2 regions of the Clostridium lapidicellarium genome follow, and region 1 is predicted to be linked to the other one. Evidence: riboswitches for the same ligand, from Rfam matches in the RefSeq annotation. Region 1 holds a riboswitch; the other holds the start of a gene.
What was found. A riboswitch is a leader RNA that binds a small molecule or an ion and turns the genes downstream of it on or off. The one in region 1 is predicted to bind lysine.
Positions count from the first base shown of each region.

Region 1 (8,165 bases):
ATTTAGAAAAAAATGTGACTGATCTTTTAGACAAAATTCACAATTCCATGTTTGAAAGGGCAAAATCTTTTAGAGATAATAATACCAGAGATGCCTTGAATATGGATGAATTTAAAGATATACAGGAAAATAAATCTGGCTTTGTCAGGGCAATGTGGTGTGGAGATGCTAAATGTGAAGAAAAGATCAGGGAAATTACAGGAGCGACTTCGAGGTGCATTCCCTTTGACCAGGAACGTATTTCGGGCACCTGTGTATGTTGTGGTAAAAAGGCTAGTAAACTGGTTTATTGGGGAAGAGCATACTAAGCAAGTTTAATATGTCATAATTTATAAAGCATTTATTAAAATTCAGGTGAAGAAGCTTCACCTGAATTTTAATAATATATAATTTTTGGAAACATACATAAATGAATTGAAATATGATTTAAAATGCTGTCAAATTACGTAATATATTGGCTGACAGATTGGCTGGGAATAACTTTAAAAATATTTTGCAAATATTATTTAGGAAAAAGGTTATTTATTGTTATAATATAGGTAGGGTTACAAGCTGAATAAAGTGGAGGCTATAATATGAATAATAAAAAGCTTAATAAAAAATTTAGCCACAATAATAAGTGGAGGTACCTTATTTATTATGCAATATTGGCAGCCATGATTATATTTATAATAAATGAATATATGAATGGATTGAAATCTCAGCATATAAAGTACAGTGATTTTGTGAAGGCCATCAATCAAAATAAAGTTTCTGAAGTACAGATAAGTAAAGACAAATTGATTATAATTCCGAAAGTCAAAAATGATGCAAATAAAGGTAAAGTTCTCTATACGGAAAGAATAGACGATCCTGATTTAGTAAAAAAATTGGATAGTGCTAAAGTCAAATATGGAGGAATACCCCAGGAAAATAGTGCCATAAAAGGATTCTTTGTAAATTGGGTTCTGCCATTTATAATAATTGCATTTTTGCTTCAGTTGTTCCTGGGAAAATTGAATAAGAAGATGGGCAGCGGAGTGATGTCATTTGGTAAAAATACTGCTAAGATATATGCAGAAAGTGAAACTGGTGTAAATTTTAAAGATGTGGCGGGCCAGGAAGAAGCCAAGGAATCTTTGGTGGAAATTGTAGATTTTCTCCATAACTCTCAAAGATATGTTGAAATAGGTGCCAGGCTTCCTAAAGGGGCACTTCTTGTGGGACCTCCGGGGACAGGCAAGACTCTTCTTGCAAAAGCAGTGGCCGGTGAAGCCAAAGTGCCTTTTTTTTCAATATCAGGATCTGCATTTGTGGAAATGTTTGTTGGCATGGGTGCTGCGAGAGTTAGGGATCTGTTTCAGCAGGCCCAGGAAAAAGCTCCCTGTATAGTGTTTATAGATGAAATTGATGCTATTGGAAAAAGCAGGGATGGGAATGTATCGGGAAATGACGAAAGAGAACAGACTTTAAATCAGCTTTTGGCAGAAATGGACGGATTTGACTCATCTAAAGGCGTAGTTATATTGGCAGCTACGAATAGACCTGAAGTTTTGGATAAAGCTCTTTTGAGACCCGGAAGGTTTGACAGGAGAGTTATAGTTGATAGACCTGATTTAAAGGGCAGGGAGGATATTTTAAAAGTGCACATAAGAGGTGTGAAAGTTTCGCCGGATGTGGATTTAAATAGTATAGCGAAGGCTACTCCTGGAGCTGTAGGTGCGGATTTGGCAAATATAATAAATGAAGCTGCACTGAGGGCTGTGAAAAATCATAGGTTCCAGGTGAATCAGGGAGATCTTGAAGAAGCGGTGGAAGTGATAATAGCCGGGAAGGAAAAGAAGGATAGGATACTTTCACCTGAAGAAAAACAACAGGTGGCATTTCATGAAGTCGGGCACGCACTTGTGGCAGCCCTTTTAAAGCATACGGATCCTGTTCATAAGATAACCATAGTTCCGAGGACTATGGGGTCACTTGGGTATACTATGCAGCTTCCCGAGGAGGAGAAGTATTTGAATACGAAAGCTGAGATGCTGGATCAAATATGTGTTATGCTGGGAGGAAGATCTGCAGAAGAAGTTAAATTTAACAGCATATCTACAGGGGCTGCTAATGACATTGAAAGAGCTACTCAAGCTGCCAGAAGAATGGTGACTATCTATGGCATGACAGATAGGTTTGACATGATGGGACTTGAATCCATGCAAAACAGGTATTTGGATGGAAGGCCAGCCCAGAATTGTAGTGCAGAAACGGCTTCTATTATTGATGAAGAAACTTTGAAAATAATAAGGATGTGTCATAAGAAAGCCAGGGCACTTCTTAAAGATAACATAGAGTTGCTTATAATAATATCTAAAAGACTTATAGAGAAAGAAACTTTGATGGGAGACGAATTTATGGGTATTATAAAAGAGTATAAGGAGAAGAAAAAAGAAGAGTCTTCTAAGGGAAATTTGATTTCAGATTAGATATATAAGTTAGCGAAATGGAGATATATATATGTGGAGAGATGATTTGGAAAAAGAGTTAAGTAAGGAAATCCAGTTAAATCTTGAAAAAGAAAAATTAAAAAAAGTATTGGATCAGATAAATACGAAAGTGCTAGATTGTATAGAACTTAGAAAAAAAGTTGTTAAATATATTCTGGATTTAAGAAAAAAAAATCTTGAACAGTATGAAGATGATGAGGATAAAGTTGTTGAATACTTTGATCATGAGATATATACAAAAGAAGAGCAGTTTAGACTGGTCAACAAGAGTATAAGAGAACTTACCATATTGAAAGATTCTCCTTATTTTGGAAAAGTGGTTTTTGAAGATAGATATGGTAGGGGAAAAATATATATAGGAAGATTTGGAATGAGCGATAAGGAGGGATATGAATCTGTTATAGTAGATTGGAGATCACCTGTATGCAGTTTATTTTATTCAGGAAATCTGGGGGAAACCAGCTATAATTCCCCTATGGGGACAATAGAAACGGATATATTGGGTAAAAGGCAATTTATTATAAAAAAGTCTAATCTTGTGGGGATGTTCGATTCAAACAAAGATGTGAAAGATGAAATATTGCAGATGGTATTGAGCAAGAATGCCGGAGAAAAACTTAAAGATATAGTAATGACCATACAGGAAGAGCAGGACAATTTAATAAGACAGCCAAGGGAAGGTGTTGTTGCTGTAAATGGAATGGCTGGCAGTGGTAAAACCACTATAGCTTTACATCGGGTGGCATATCTTTTATACAATTATAGAAAACTGCTCCAGAGGAAAGTGCTTATACTGGGACCCAATAGTATTTTTATAGATTATATTTCCATGGTATTGCCAAGTTTAGGAGAAGAAGAAGTTGCCCAACTTACTTTCAGTCAGTTTGCTAAAAGTATTTTGAATTTGACGGATATTATGGACTTAAAGGATTATATGGAAAATATTCTAAGTGGTGATAAACAATTTATTGAACAGGTGGCTCATAAAAATTCTTTGGAATATATAGGTGATTTGGATAAACTAGCTGACCGTGTGGAGAAAAATTGTTTCAAAGCGAAAGATGTGCTTTTTTATAACAAAGTAATAGTTACCAAGAAAGAAATTCAGGAGATGCTGTACTGCTATTTTAAAAATATGCCTCTGTTTAAAAGAGGTGTAAGATTAAAAAGAGTCATATATTCCAGGATAAAAGATGAGAGAGATATTTTAGTTAGAGCTATACAGAAAAAGTATAAAGATAAAATTAAAAGTATGACGAAAGAGGAACTCAATATCAATGGAATAAATTTGGAATTCAGGGAAAAAAATGAAATAGAAGAGGTTATAAAAGAAGTCATAAGGATAAAAAAATATAAACTTAAATGGTTGGAAAAGCCTGATATAATATCTGTATATAATGATTTTAATGGTAACAGGGAGCTTACTTATGATGATCTGGCTGCTATTTTGTATTTGAGAATAAAGCTGGAAGGCTTGAAGTACAGGGAAAAGATAAAACATATAGTTGTAGATGAAGCTCAGGATTATTCCCCGCTGCAGTTCAAAGTTATAAGGGAACTTACCGATTGCAGCTCTTTCACTATAGTGGGAGATGTTAATCAAAGGATTATACCTTCAGATGAAATTCCTGCTATGATGAGATTAAAAGATATTTTCCCGGATTTAAAGGTGAAAAATTTTTCCCTGAGCAAAAGCTATAGATCTACAAATCAAATAACTGATTATGCCAACCGGTATTTGAAAAAAGGCAGAATTATACCCATGGTTAGAAAAGGAGAAGAAGTTTTAGAAAAGCAGGTACGGACCTTGGAAGAACTTGCAGGCGATGTATTGGAAGATATTGAGCAGCTGAAAAACAAAGGGTATGAAAGTATTGCTGTGATATGTAGAAATTTAAGGGATACAGAGAGGCTGGGGAAGGTACTTAAGAAAAACATGTATATAAAGGTGATAAGCGGGGAAGATATGATTTATTCCAAGGGAGAAGTCATACTTCCAAGTTATCTTGCCAAAGGTCTGGAATTTGATGCTGTTATAATGATCGATAATTCTTACGGACTTAATGAAGAAACTTTAAAATATATAGTAATTACAAGAGCATTACATGAGCTTCATGTATATAAAATTTCCTCTAATACTATGACAATAAAAAATAGTTGAAATTGATAAATGTTTGTGGTAAACTTAGAACAATTTAATAATTGACTACCTAGGGTGGAGGCGCTGTAATTAATAGTATTTATTTTTAGTCGGCGGACATTTGAAAAATAAAGAAAGGAATTACGGCCGAAAAATTAGTTTGGCAGAACTAATTTTGGCTTTGTACAGAATATGTACAAAGCTGTCACTAAAATAGCCTTAACCGATGTATTTCATTGATGAAACTGGGAAAGGCTATTTTAGTGGAGAGCTACAAAGGTACACAACTAAGAGTAAATAAGTACAGTAATAGGTGTGTCCCTCTGCTGTGCTTGTTTTTTAATTTTAGGGAGGAGTATTATGGCAGTTATTGTTCAAAAATATGGAGGAAGTTCTGTTGGAACTCCTGAAAAAATAAAATCTGTAGCTAAGTCGGTAGTAAACAGAGTAAAGAAAGGTAATAAGTTGGTGGTTGTAGTATCAGCAATGGGGGACACTACGGACAATCTCATAGCACTGGCGAAAAAAATTACGGATAATCCGGATAAAAGGGAATTGGATGCACTTTTGTCCACCGGTGAAATGAGATCCTGCGCCCTGCTTGCCATGGCGATTAAGGATTTAGGATACGATGCAGTGAGTTATACAGCTTATCAGATCAGCATAAAAACCAGTGGACAATATGGTAAATCTCTTATAGATGATATAGATGAGGCAAAAATAAAAAAGGCTCTAAACGGCGGGAAAATTGTAATTGCAGCTGGATTTCAGGGAGTGAATACCGAAGGTGATGTCACCACCCTTGGCAGGGGCGGTTCTGACACTACAGCTGTAGCCATAGCGGTAAAATTAAGGGGAACATGTGAAATCTATACTGACGTGGATGGAATATACAGCGTGGATCCAAGAGAATATAAAAATGCTAAAAAACTTAGGGAAATAGATTATGAGGAGATGCTTGAACTTTCGAGTTTGGGTGCTCAAGTTATGCATTCCAGATCTATAGAACTTGCTCAAAAATATAACATACCTGTATATGTGGGATTGAGCAACAGCAATATAAGAGGAACAGTTATTAAGGGGGTAGATGATGTGAATTTGGAAAGTAAGCCTGTAACGGGATTGGCTACCAGTGACGATGATGTGGCGGTGACAGTTAGAGATATTGATTATGATATAAATATTATTGCAAATTTGTTTGAAAAAGTGGCCGACAGGAAAATAAATGTTGATATGATAAGTCAAACAGCACCTATAGGTAACAAGGTGAATGTATCCTTCACTATTCCCAAAGTTGATCTGAAGGAGTGTCTAGATATTTTAAAACCCTATTCTAAAGGCGGGGTACAAATTGATATAGATGAGAATATAACTAAATTTTCCATAGTAGGTATAGGGATGAAGACTACATCGGGAGTGGTTGCCAAGATGTTTAAATTATTTAGGCAGAATAACATATCCGTGAAGATGATAACTACTTCTGAAATAAGAGTTACCTGTGCCATAAATCAAGAAGATAAGATCAAAACAATAAATCTTATAGCTAAAGAATTTAACTTATGATGAGATAATTTGAGAACCTTTAGGAGGAAAATGGCATGAGATTATTTGGAAATATGGAAGTCAAGGACAATAATTTATATGTCGGAGGCATAAATGCAGTGGATCTTGCAGGTAGATTTAAAACTCCGCTTTATATAATAGATGAAGATTTAGTCAGGGAAAGATGTAAAATATATTATAGGACTTTTGAAGGATATGAAAATAATAAGATAACCTATGCGGGGAAGGCATTTTTAACTTTGGCCATGTGCAAAATAATAGATAGTGAGGGTTTATATTTGGACGTGGTATCCGGAGGTGAACTCTATACGGCTTTTAAAAGCGGTTTCCCGATGGAGAAAATTTATTTTCACGGGAATAATAAAACGGCAGAGGAAATTAAAATGGGAATAGATTTTAAAGTAGGCAGATTTGTAGTGGATAACCTCTGCGAAATGGAGGAGGTAAACTCTATAGCCAAAGAAGAGGGCAGAGTGCAGAAAATACTGCTGAGAGTAACTCCCGGCATAGAAGCTCATACACATGAGTATATAAAAACAGGGCAGGTTGACTCTAAATTTGGATTTACCATGTTAAATGGTGAAACCATGGAATTTATAAAAAAGGCCATGAATATGTCCAACCTTGAATTTGTAGGTGTCCACTGCCACATAGGTTCTGAAATATTTGAATTGGAACCTTATGAAGATGAAGTTGAAATCATGATGAATCTGGTAAAAAAAGTGAAGGATGAAACGGGCTATGAAATAGAAGAGCTGGATTTGGGGGGAGGATTCGGAATATACTACAGTGAAGAGGACAGCCCCAGGCCCATAGAAAGTTTTTGCAGTGCCATATTGAAAAAAGCCAAACTGGAATCGGAAAAATTGAATATAAAACTTCCGACATTGGTAATAGAACCCGGCAGATCCATAGTAGGTAATGCCGGAACGACACTTTATACCGTAGGAGCTACAAAAGATATTCCCGGTGTAAGAAAATATGCATTTGTAGATGGCGGCATGACGGACAATATAAGACCTGCTCTTTATAAAGCCCATTATGAATGTGCCGTAGCAAACAGAGTTCACAGTGATTGTGAGGAAACTGTAACTATAGGTGGAAAGTGCTGTGAATCCGGGGATATATTGATAAAAGATGCAAAACTTCCGCCGGTCAGGACGGGGGATATCCTGGCAGTGTTTAGTACAGGGGCCTATTGTTACTCTATGGCAAGTAATTATAATAAAGTGCCTATTCCGGCAGTGGTTTTAGTAAAAAATGGAGAAGCCAGGCTGATTTCCAAAAGGCAGAGTTTTGATGAAATGATAGAAAATGAAATAATGGTTTAGTTTAAATCCATACTTTCTGTAAATTAATATTTTGTGTTTTATTGGAAACAATAAATATTACGTAAATTCTTTTTTTACAGGAAGGATGGATTTTTTTATGCTTTATATTATGGGTACAGCTGCAATCATATTAATTGTGATAATTTATAAATATTCAAATAAATGTGGAAATACAGATGACAGTGCGATGGATAATATCCTTGCCTTCAATATGAGTAAGGAGGAATTGAAAAAATATGCAAAGGAAATGACTGTTATTCCAGCAGTTAATGGAAAGAAAAGCTGTAAAAGAAAACTCATACGCAACTTGGATAAAGAATATAAGAATATTTTGGACGGATGCAGTTTTTTTGAAAGTGAAATCAAAAGCAAAATAGAGGTAGCTTCATGTGCCGAATGGCTTTTGGATAATTTATATCTTATAAAAAAAGAATATAAGGACATAAAAGTCAGTGTATCGGGCAGTTATTATAGAGACCTTCCCGTAATGAAGGAAGGTGTTATGAAAGGATATCCTAGAGTATATTATATTGTCAGGGAAATGTTGTCTCACACTTATGGCATTGTAGATGAAGATACCATAGAAAGTTTTATAAGCTCTTACCAGGAAAATAAAATATTAAAGGATTGTGAACTCTGGGTACTTCCCATAATGGT
Region 1 is NZ_JBGFFE010000007.1:101,455-109,619, reverse strand. It holds gene proS (proline--tRNA ligase) at 1-308, shown strand, start outside; gene ftsH (ATP-dependent zinc metalloprotease FtsH) at 576-2,453, shown strand; gene AB8S09_RS07220 (HelD family protein) at 2,485-4,635, shown strand; lysine riboswitch at 4,683-4,896, shown strand; gene AB8S09_RS07215 (aspartate kinase) at 4,975-6,177, shown strand; gene lysA (diaminopimelate decarboxylase) at 6,213-7,508, shown strand; gene AB8S09_RS07205 (glycoside hydrolase family 94 protein) at 7,606-8,165, shown strand, end outside.

Region 2 (8,165 bases), on a different contig from region 1:
CTTTTTCTATGGACGTGTAAAGAGGAAGTACCATAAATGGGAAAAGTGCATATATCATGGCCACAAGTACTGCACCATACGTATACAGCATTTTTAGCGGCTCAGTAATAAGTCCCATTTTGATAAGGACATTATTTATAAGTCCTTCTGTACTCATGAGTATCATCCATGCATAAGTTCTTATAAGAGAGTTCGTCCAAAACGGAATGATTATCAGCATTATAGCAAGCACACGGAACCTCTTTGGTATCTTTGCCACTAAGTAGGCAAAAGGATATCCTAAAATTAGCGTAAACAAAGTGGTTATAAATGCAATGGAAATGGAATCAAGAAAAATTTTGAAGTACAGCGGAGAAAAGATTCTCCTGTAATTATCAAATGAAAATACTACATCGATCCCACCATTTACACCTCTTTGAAGAAAACTTATAAAAATTATATATACAATCGGTACTGCCATAAAAAATATCATCCATATAGAAATTGGAAATATAAAAAAGTTCTTTTCAATTTTTTTAATCAACTTGCCATCACCTTTTCCCGACAGTGATATCCATTGTTTTCTTCAGAGTTTATTATTACTGCATCCTCCGGGTTCCAATATATCCATACTGATTCATTTATTTTCGGTGTTTTCAGAGATCTGTTATAATTGGTTGAAATTATTTTTCTCCCGTCTTCCGACATAAAGATAGTTTTTATACTAGATCCCAGATATACATTTTCCCTGGTCACTGCTTTGATATTAAAATGTTCAACAGCCTTCAGGGAATATTTTACATTTTCTGGTCTGACAAGTACGCATACATTGTCTCCAACTTCCAGCGATCTATTGTCTGCAGCTATCTGCAAATTTCCTGCCTTTAATGTGACCTTATCCTCCCAAATACTGTCCACTGTGGAATCAAATAAATTGGATTCACCTATAAAAGCAGCTACGAACTTGGTCCGTGGTCTTTCGTATATGTCTCTGGAATCGCCCAATTGTTCTATAGAGCCCGCATTCATGACAACTATTCTGTCGGAGATATAAAGAGCCTCTTCCTGATCATGAGTTACATAAATAAAAGTTATCCCCAGCCTCTGCTGGAGAGATTTCAATTCACTCTGCATTTTTTTCCTGAGTTTAAAATCCAATGCACTTAAGGGTTCATCCAATAACAATATTTTGGGATTATTTATAAGCGACCTTGCAATTGCAACTCTCTGCTTTTGCCCGCCGCTTAATTGATCCGGCATTCTTTTCTCATAACCACCGAGCTGTACCAACTCCAGCATTTTAGTCACACGTTCTCTTATTTCCGGTTTTGAAACCTTTTTGACTTTCAAACCGTAAGCTATGTTTTTATAGACATTCATATGGGGAAAAAGAGCATAATTTTGAAATACCGTATTGATATTGAGCTCATAGGGCTCCTTATTTTCTATATGCCTGCCGTTTAGCAATATATTCCCACTAGTGGGTTTTTCCAGACCTGCAATCATTCTCAAAATAGTAGTCTTTCCACATCCGCTTGGACCAAGTATAGTTAAAAATTCACCTTTTCTGATATCCAGGGATATATTTTTTATCACTTTCTGGTTATTAAAAACTTTTACTAGATCAACTAGCCTAAGTATGTTGTCCAATTTTTCCACCTCCAGATTATAATATAATTATTAAGAGATTTTCTCTTATTATTATATTATTTTATTTCCCTAAGTCAAAAAGCTTCTGCCTCTGTACAGAGGCAGAAGCTTTTTTCTGCAGTCCCTACACACCTTGCGGTCATTAAAGCTTCCTTTAACATCAATTCCTAGTTTTTCACTCAAGTTTAACTAAAAATAATAATATCACATTACTATTCTCAAGTCAATTATGTATATGCAGCATTAATTTACATCAATTTAAAATTTATGGAAATTTATAATCACATTTATTTCTATACGTCATAAATTAATATTGAACAAATCTTAATCTAAGCTAATATTTTTAGCTTAGGGAAATAATATTAGAACAGTTACATTAGGGGGAAAATCAATATGGAAAAACTTTGTCATGTAAATGTAGGCAAAACAGTAATTGTAAAACAGCTTTTTTCAAAAAACTTACTTAGAGAGAGAATGATGGCATTGGGCATCACCAAGGGAACTTTAATAAAAGTGGTGTTAAAAGGCCCCGGTGATAATTTGACTTTATATAAAATAAGAGATACTTTAATTGCCCTTAGAAAAGAGGAAGCATCTCTAATAGCAATTCAACAGGTAAATTTTAATCAATGCTGTAAAGGAGAATGATATGGGTTTAACTTTTGAATCTACAAGAAATAAATCTCTCAGAGATACCTTCAACATCAAAATTAGAGAAAAGACCTTTGTAGTAGCACTGGCCGGAAATCCGAACACCGGCAAGAGTACTATATTCAACTCCCTTACCGGCCTTCACCAGCACACTGGCAATTGGCCCGGCAAGACCGTGGTAAATGCCCGGGGAAGCTATAAGTACAAAGACTCGGATTTTTTAGTTGTTGATCTGCCAGGCACTTATTCAATATTTGCATCCTCCAGCGAAGAAATAGTGGCAAGAGATTTCATATGTTTTGGAAATCCCGACGTCATAGCTGTAGTTACAGATGCTACCTGCCTTGAACGAAATCTAAACCTGGTATTTCAAATAATGGAAGTTACAAACAATGTAGTACTGTGTATAAACCTGATAGACGAAGCGAAGAAAAAGGGAATATTTATAGATGGAAAATCCATAGGAGAAAAACTGGGCATACCTGTAATTCTGTCTTCTGCCAGGAATAACATAGGTATAGATGAATTAAAGGAAAGTATCTACAATATTGCATCCAATAAAATAAAAATAAGATATAACCCGATAATATATAAAAACATAGAAGACAAAATAGATAAAATAAAGAAAACCGTGGAAAAAAATTTCTCAAACATAAATTCAAGGTGGCTTTCTATAAGACTTATGGACGGTGATGAAGATTTTCTCAATTCCATGTCAAAATATCTTGACAAAGACAGCCTCCACCATGTAAAAGAATTTACGGACGAATTGTGTGAAAGTATGGACAGAGAAGCTTTAAGAGACTATATAACCGGGGAAAATTACAAATTGGCAGAATTCGTAAAATTGAATTATATTAAAGCATCAAATAAAAATAACAGCAGAAGAATCAACCCTGATCTCATAATCACTTCAAAAAGATTTGGAATACCGATTATGCTGATAATGTTATGCGGGATTCTATGGATAACAATAAAAGGGGCAAATGTACCTTCTGAATTCCTGTCCAGCGTGCTGTTTGGCTTCGAAGATACACTTTCAGGCTGGTTCATCGGGTTAAATGCCCCGAAATGGCTGTATGATATATTGGTCTTGGGAATTTACAGAACCGTAGCTTGGGTTGTATCCGTAATGCTCCCGCCCATGGCAATATTTTTCCCGCTGTTCACATTGCTTGAGGACATCGGATATCTGCCCAGAGTTGCCTTCAATATGGATCATCTTTTTAAAAAAGCCTGTGCCCATGGAAAACAGTGCCTTACCATGTGCATGGGACTTGGATGCAATGCGGCCGGAGTAATAGGCTGCAGAATAATAGACTCCCCCAGGGAAAAACTTGTAGCCACTGTAACAAACAATTTTGTTCCCTGTAACGGAAGGTTTCCCACACTGATAATAATATCTTCCATGTTCTTTGCCGCAAATGCCGGTTCCTCCAAAATAATACCTTCCGTTGTCATAACTCTCATCATATTGTTTGGCATATGTATGACACTGCTCATATCATATTTATTGTCCAAAACTCTATTAAAAGGTGTCTCATCCACATTCACCCTCGAACTTCCACCTTACAGAAAGCCCCAAATCGGAAGGATAATATATACTTCTATAATAGATAGAACCATATTCGTACTTTGGAGGGCAGTAATAGTAGCAGCTCCTGCCGGGGCGGCCATATGGATATTTTCCAATATATACGTTGGAAATATGAATATAATAAACCATATAGTCGTATTTCTGGATCCATTGGGAAAATTCATAGGTATAGACGGATGCATATTGGCGGCTTTTCTATTCGGCCTTCCGGCAAATGAAATAGTGCTTCCCATACTTCTTATGCTGTATCTGTCCACAAATACAATGGTAGATGTTGAAAGCATAGTATCATTAAAACAGGTATTTTTAAACCACGGATGGACATATCTTACAGCCCTAAACACAATGCTCTTCAGTTTGCTTCACTGGCCCTGTGCCACTACTCTTCTCACTATAAAAAAGGAAACTGGAAGCATAAAATGGACATTGCTGTCAGTGCTCATACCGCTGATAACTGCTTTTGCGGTATGCTCATGTACAACACTGATATATAAAAGTATTCATATACTTGTATAATTTAACTACATTAAAAGTCGGGTGGATTTTCTAGACCAGCTGAAAATCCACCCGACTTTTAATGTAATATATACTTAAATCCTATTTTAAATATTTCATCTCTTCTTCAATACTGTCGAAATCCACTTCTTCCGGTTTTATTACGGAAGTGTGATGTTTCTTCTTGTACCAAAGCCACAATCCTATAAACAGTGGAAGACCTATATAGGATGAAATCACTCCGCTCCAGTCTATCTTAGCAGCTCCAAAGTAGGTGATTCCCTGACCTAATATAACTATAATGCACAGCGTAAGAGCTATAACCGGCCCAAGCGGGAATAATTTAGCCTTGTATTTCAGCTTACCAAAATCCCTTTTTTGTACTGTATAGGCTTTTCTAAAACGATAGTGGCAAAGTGCTATCCCGAGCCAGGCTACAAACCCTGCCAGACCTGAAGCTGCCACCAGCCATACATAAACTGTAGATTCTGCATAAAGCCCTGTAAGAAAACAAGCAGATGCCACTATCGTGGTAAGTATCAATGAATTTACCGGTACTCCCCTTGAATTAACCTTTGCCAGCCATGCAGGGGCTTTCTTACCTTTGGCCAGAGAATATAACATCCTAGTAGAAGCATACATTCCAGAATTTCCTGCAGATAACACCGAAGTCAATATAACAGCATTCATAAGAGAAGCTGCACCAGCTATTCCCGCTCTTTTGAATACCAACGTGAAGGGACTTGTTTTAACACCTGCATCCATATAGGGTATTAGAGCCCCGACTACAAATATGGTACCTACATAAAACAAAATTATTCTCCAAAATATAGTATTTATTGCCCTTGGTATATTTTTTTCAGGGTTTTCACTTTCACCTGCTGCTATACCTACAAGTTCAGTACCTTGAAATGAAAAACCCGCAATCAGGAATACCATGAAAATTGATTTAAAGCCTCCAACAAACGGAGCTTCTCCAACGGTAAAATTTTTCAATCCAACCGGTTTCCCGTTGAATATGCCAAATATAGTTGCTATCCCAATTATTAAAAATACGATAACCGTAAAAACTTTGATCCCTGCAAACCAGAATTCAGATTCTCCATAAGCCCTTGCGGACAGTAAATTAAGACCTACAATCAATGCTAGAAAAGATATGCTCCATATAATGGCAGGTGTATTTGGAAACCAGTACTTCATTATGAGAGCTCCAGCTACCATCTCTGCTGCCACGGTTATGGACCAGTTGTACCAGTAATTCCAACCCAGTGCAAAACCTAAAGCCGGATCTACAAATTTTGTGGCATAAGTTTCAAAAGAACCTGAATCCGGCATATATGTGGCCATTTCTCCCAGGCTAGTCATCAAAAAATATACCATGACTCCTATACAGCCATAAGCTATCAGTGCTCCTCCTGGACCTGCCTGTTTTATAGTAGCTCCCAGTGCCAAAAATATGCCTGTTCCTATGGCTCCGCCCATAGCAATCATGTTTAAATGTCGTGCCTTGAGTCCTCTCTTTAGTTTATAAGTATTTTTTTCAGTTAATCTTTTCGCTGTATTTGCATTTTGCATTTTTATTCCTCCCTATGGGTTTCTTAAAATTCCCATAAGTGAATTAACCAAGATGAGCATTAAAAAATACCTTGAGAGTACACCCAAGGCAATTAAACATAAAATATTAATTCCACAATGAATGATAGCTCTCCACAATAAACTCTTGTGACAGTCCTGTACATATTCTATACAAGCCCAGCTATTCAGCCTTAAAGCATCGGTTAAATACTTCGGCAAAATTTCCTTTCAAATTGCTTCAATGTGCTTAACTCCACAATCCTACTCTTAAATTTTGCACCTCTATCCCAGCTATTCACTTACAATAAGTACATTATGAACTAAAAGTAAAGTTTAGTCAACATATTTTAACGATTTTTTAAATTAAATATTGAATATATCTCTGAATTAATATATTATATTATATAGAACAAAGTATTAAATTATATTATTTATCAGGAGGTAATTTTTATGACATCTTTAAAAGGTACAAAAACTGCTGAAAACCTAATGAAAGCTTTTGCAGGAGAATCTCAAGCAAGAAACAGATATACTTATTATTCCTCTATTGCAAAAAAAGAAGGGTATGTTCAGATTTCCAATATATTCTTGGAAACTGCCGGAAACGAAAGAGAACATGCCAAGAGATTCTTTAAATTTCTAGACAGGGATTTGCACTGCGAGGCCGTAGAAATAAACAATGCATCTTATCCGGTCGCACTTGGAGATACCAAGACTGTTTTGAAAGCAGCTGCCAATGGAGAACATGAAGAAGCCTATGAACTATATCCTTCCTTTGCCGATACAGCAGACAAAGAGGGTTTTCCTGCTATAGCAACTGTTTTTAGAAAAATACTGGAAGTTGAAAAACATCATGAGCAGAGATATCTGGCACTGCTTAAGAATGTGGAAAACGGCACTGTGTTTAAGAAAGATAAACCTTGTAAGTGGATATGTACCAACTGCGGATATATTTATGAAGGTACATCTGCCCCCCAGTTTTGTCCTGCCTGTGCTCATCCTCAATCATACTTTCAGCTGTTTGTTGAACAATTTTAATAATACTTATCAGGGGAATCACTATTTAGATGATTCCCCTATATCTATTCCTGCCATTTTCATTAAATAAAGTGCATTCCTTGTAGTCGAAACTCCTCTTCTGAGCTTATAGTCAAATTTAATCTTACCATCTTCATAATACTCTGCAAAATGATAGTTTTTTACCCTGCTGCCGTTCTCTTTCTCCATGTCGGCAAGCTCTAGATCGTGTGTGGATACCATTCCGCATGTTTTACCAGCTGCAAGGTTTTTTATCAAAATTTTAGCCCCCAAATGCCTGTCGATGGAATTTGTCCCCTTAAATATCTCATCTAAGAGAAAGAATACCTGTTCACCCCTCTTACAGGCCTCCACAATTTTTTTTATTCTAAGTATCTCCCCATAAAATGAAGAGATATTTTCTTCTAGGTTATCACTTATTCTCATGCAGGTGTAAATTTTCATTATGGAACAGCTAAATTTTTTTGCACGAACCGGAGCCCCTGCATATGCAAGTACTAAGTTTATGCCTGCAGTTCTGAGGAGAGTGCTCTTTCCCGACATATTGGATCCCGTAATCAATAATATATTGGAGGGCTTTTTCAAGGTTAGATTGTTACACACGGCTCTCCTTCCCAAAAGTGGGTGTGCCATGGAATTCGCCTCAAATACAAGCGGTGTATCCAAGATTTTGGGAATGACCCAGCTGGGATGGTCAAAAGCTATGATTGAAAGGCTGTTTAACATCTCAAATTGACCTACTGTTTCAATCCAGCTATAAATTAGCCCGCCATTTTCCACTCTCCAGTTTTCAAAGGCAAACATGCACTGATAATCCCACAGTAAAAAAATATCAAGAAGTATGTATAAAATATTTCTTCTCTGGGATACATTTTCTGAAATTCTATTTAAATCATGCAGTTTTTTTACAGCATCAATTGATGGTTCACCTTTTTTATAAAGCACTTCTTTTAAGGAATTCAAATAGGTACTCTGAAATTTTTCATTTGATATGAGAGATATGATTTCTCCATATACCACAAGGCTGTTTCTGATTTCAGCCACATTGCCTAAAATATTGAATCTATTTTTTGCACCGGGTATGAGCAGAGCTATCTGCACTGTAACTGCCGCATAGCTTATATAGTTCCCAAACAAATGAAACGCAAAGCTCATGATTATAAATGATATAGTCACAATG
Region 2 is NZ_JBGFFE010000003.1:118,706-126,870, forward strand. It holds gene AB8S09_RS04175 (ABC transporter permease) at 1-460, opposite strand, end outside; gene AB8S09_RS04180 (ABC transporter ATP-binding protein) at 520-1,629, opposite strand; gene AB8S09_RS04185 (FeoA family protein) at 2,023-2,277, shown strand; gene feoB (ferrous iron transport protein B) at 2,279-4,393, shown strand; gene AB8S09_RS04195 (amino acid permease) at 4,475-5,947, opposite strand; lysine riboswitch at 6,065-6,240, opposite strand; gene rbr (rubrerythrin) at 6,398-6,985, shown strand; gene AB8S09_RS04205 (MutS-related protein) at 7,007-8,165, opposite strand, start outside.
Region 2: linked by a shared signal. The riboswitch ahead of AB8S09_RS04195 (amino acid permease) and the one ahead of AB8S09_RS07215 (aspartate kinase) in region 1 are both predicted to bind lysine.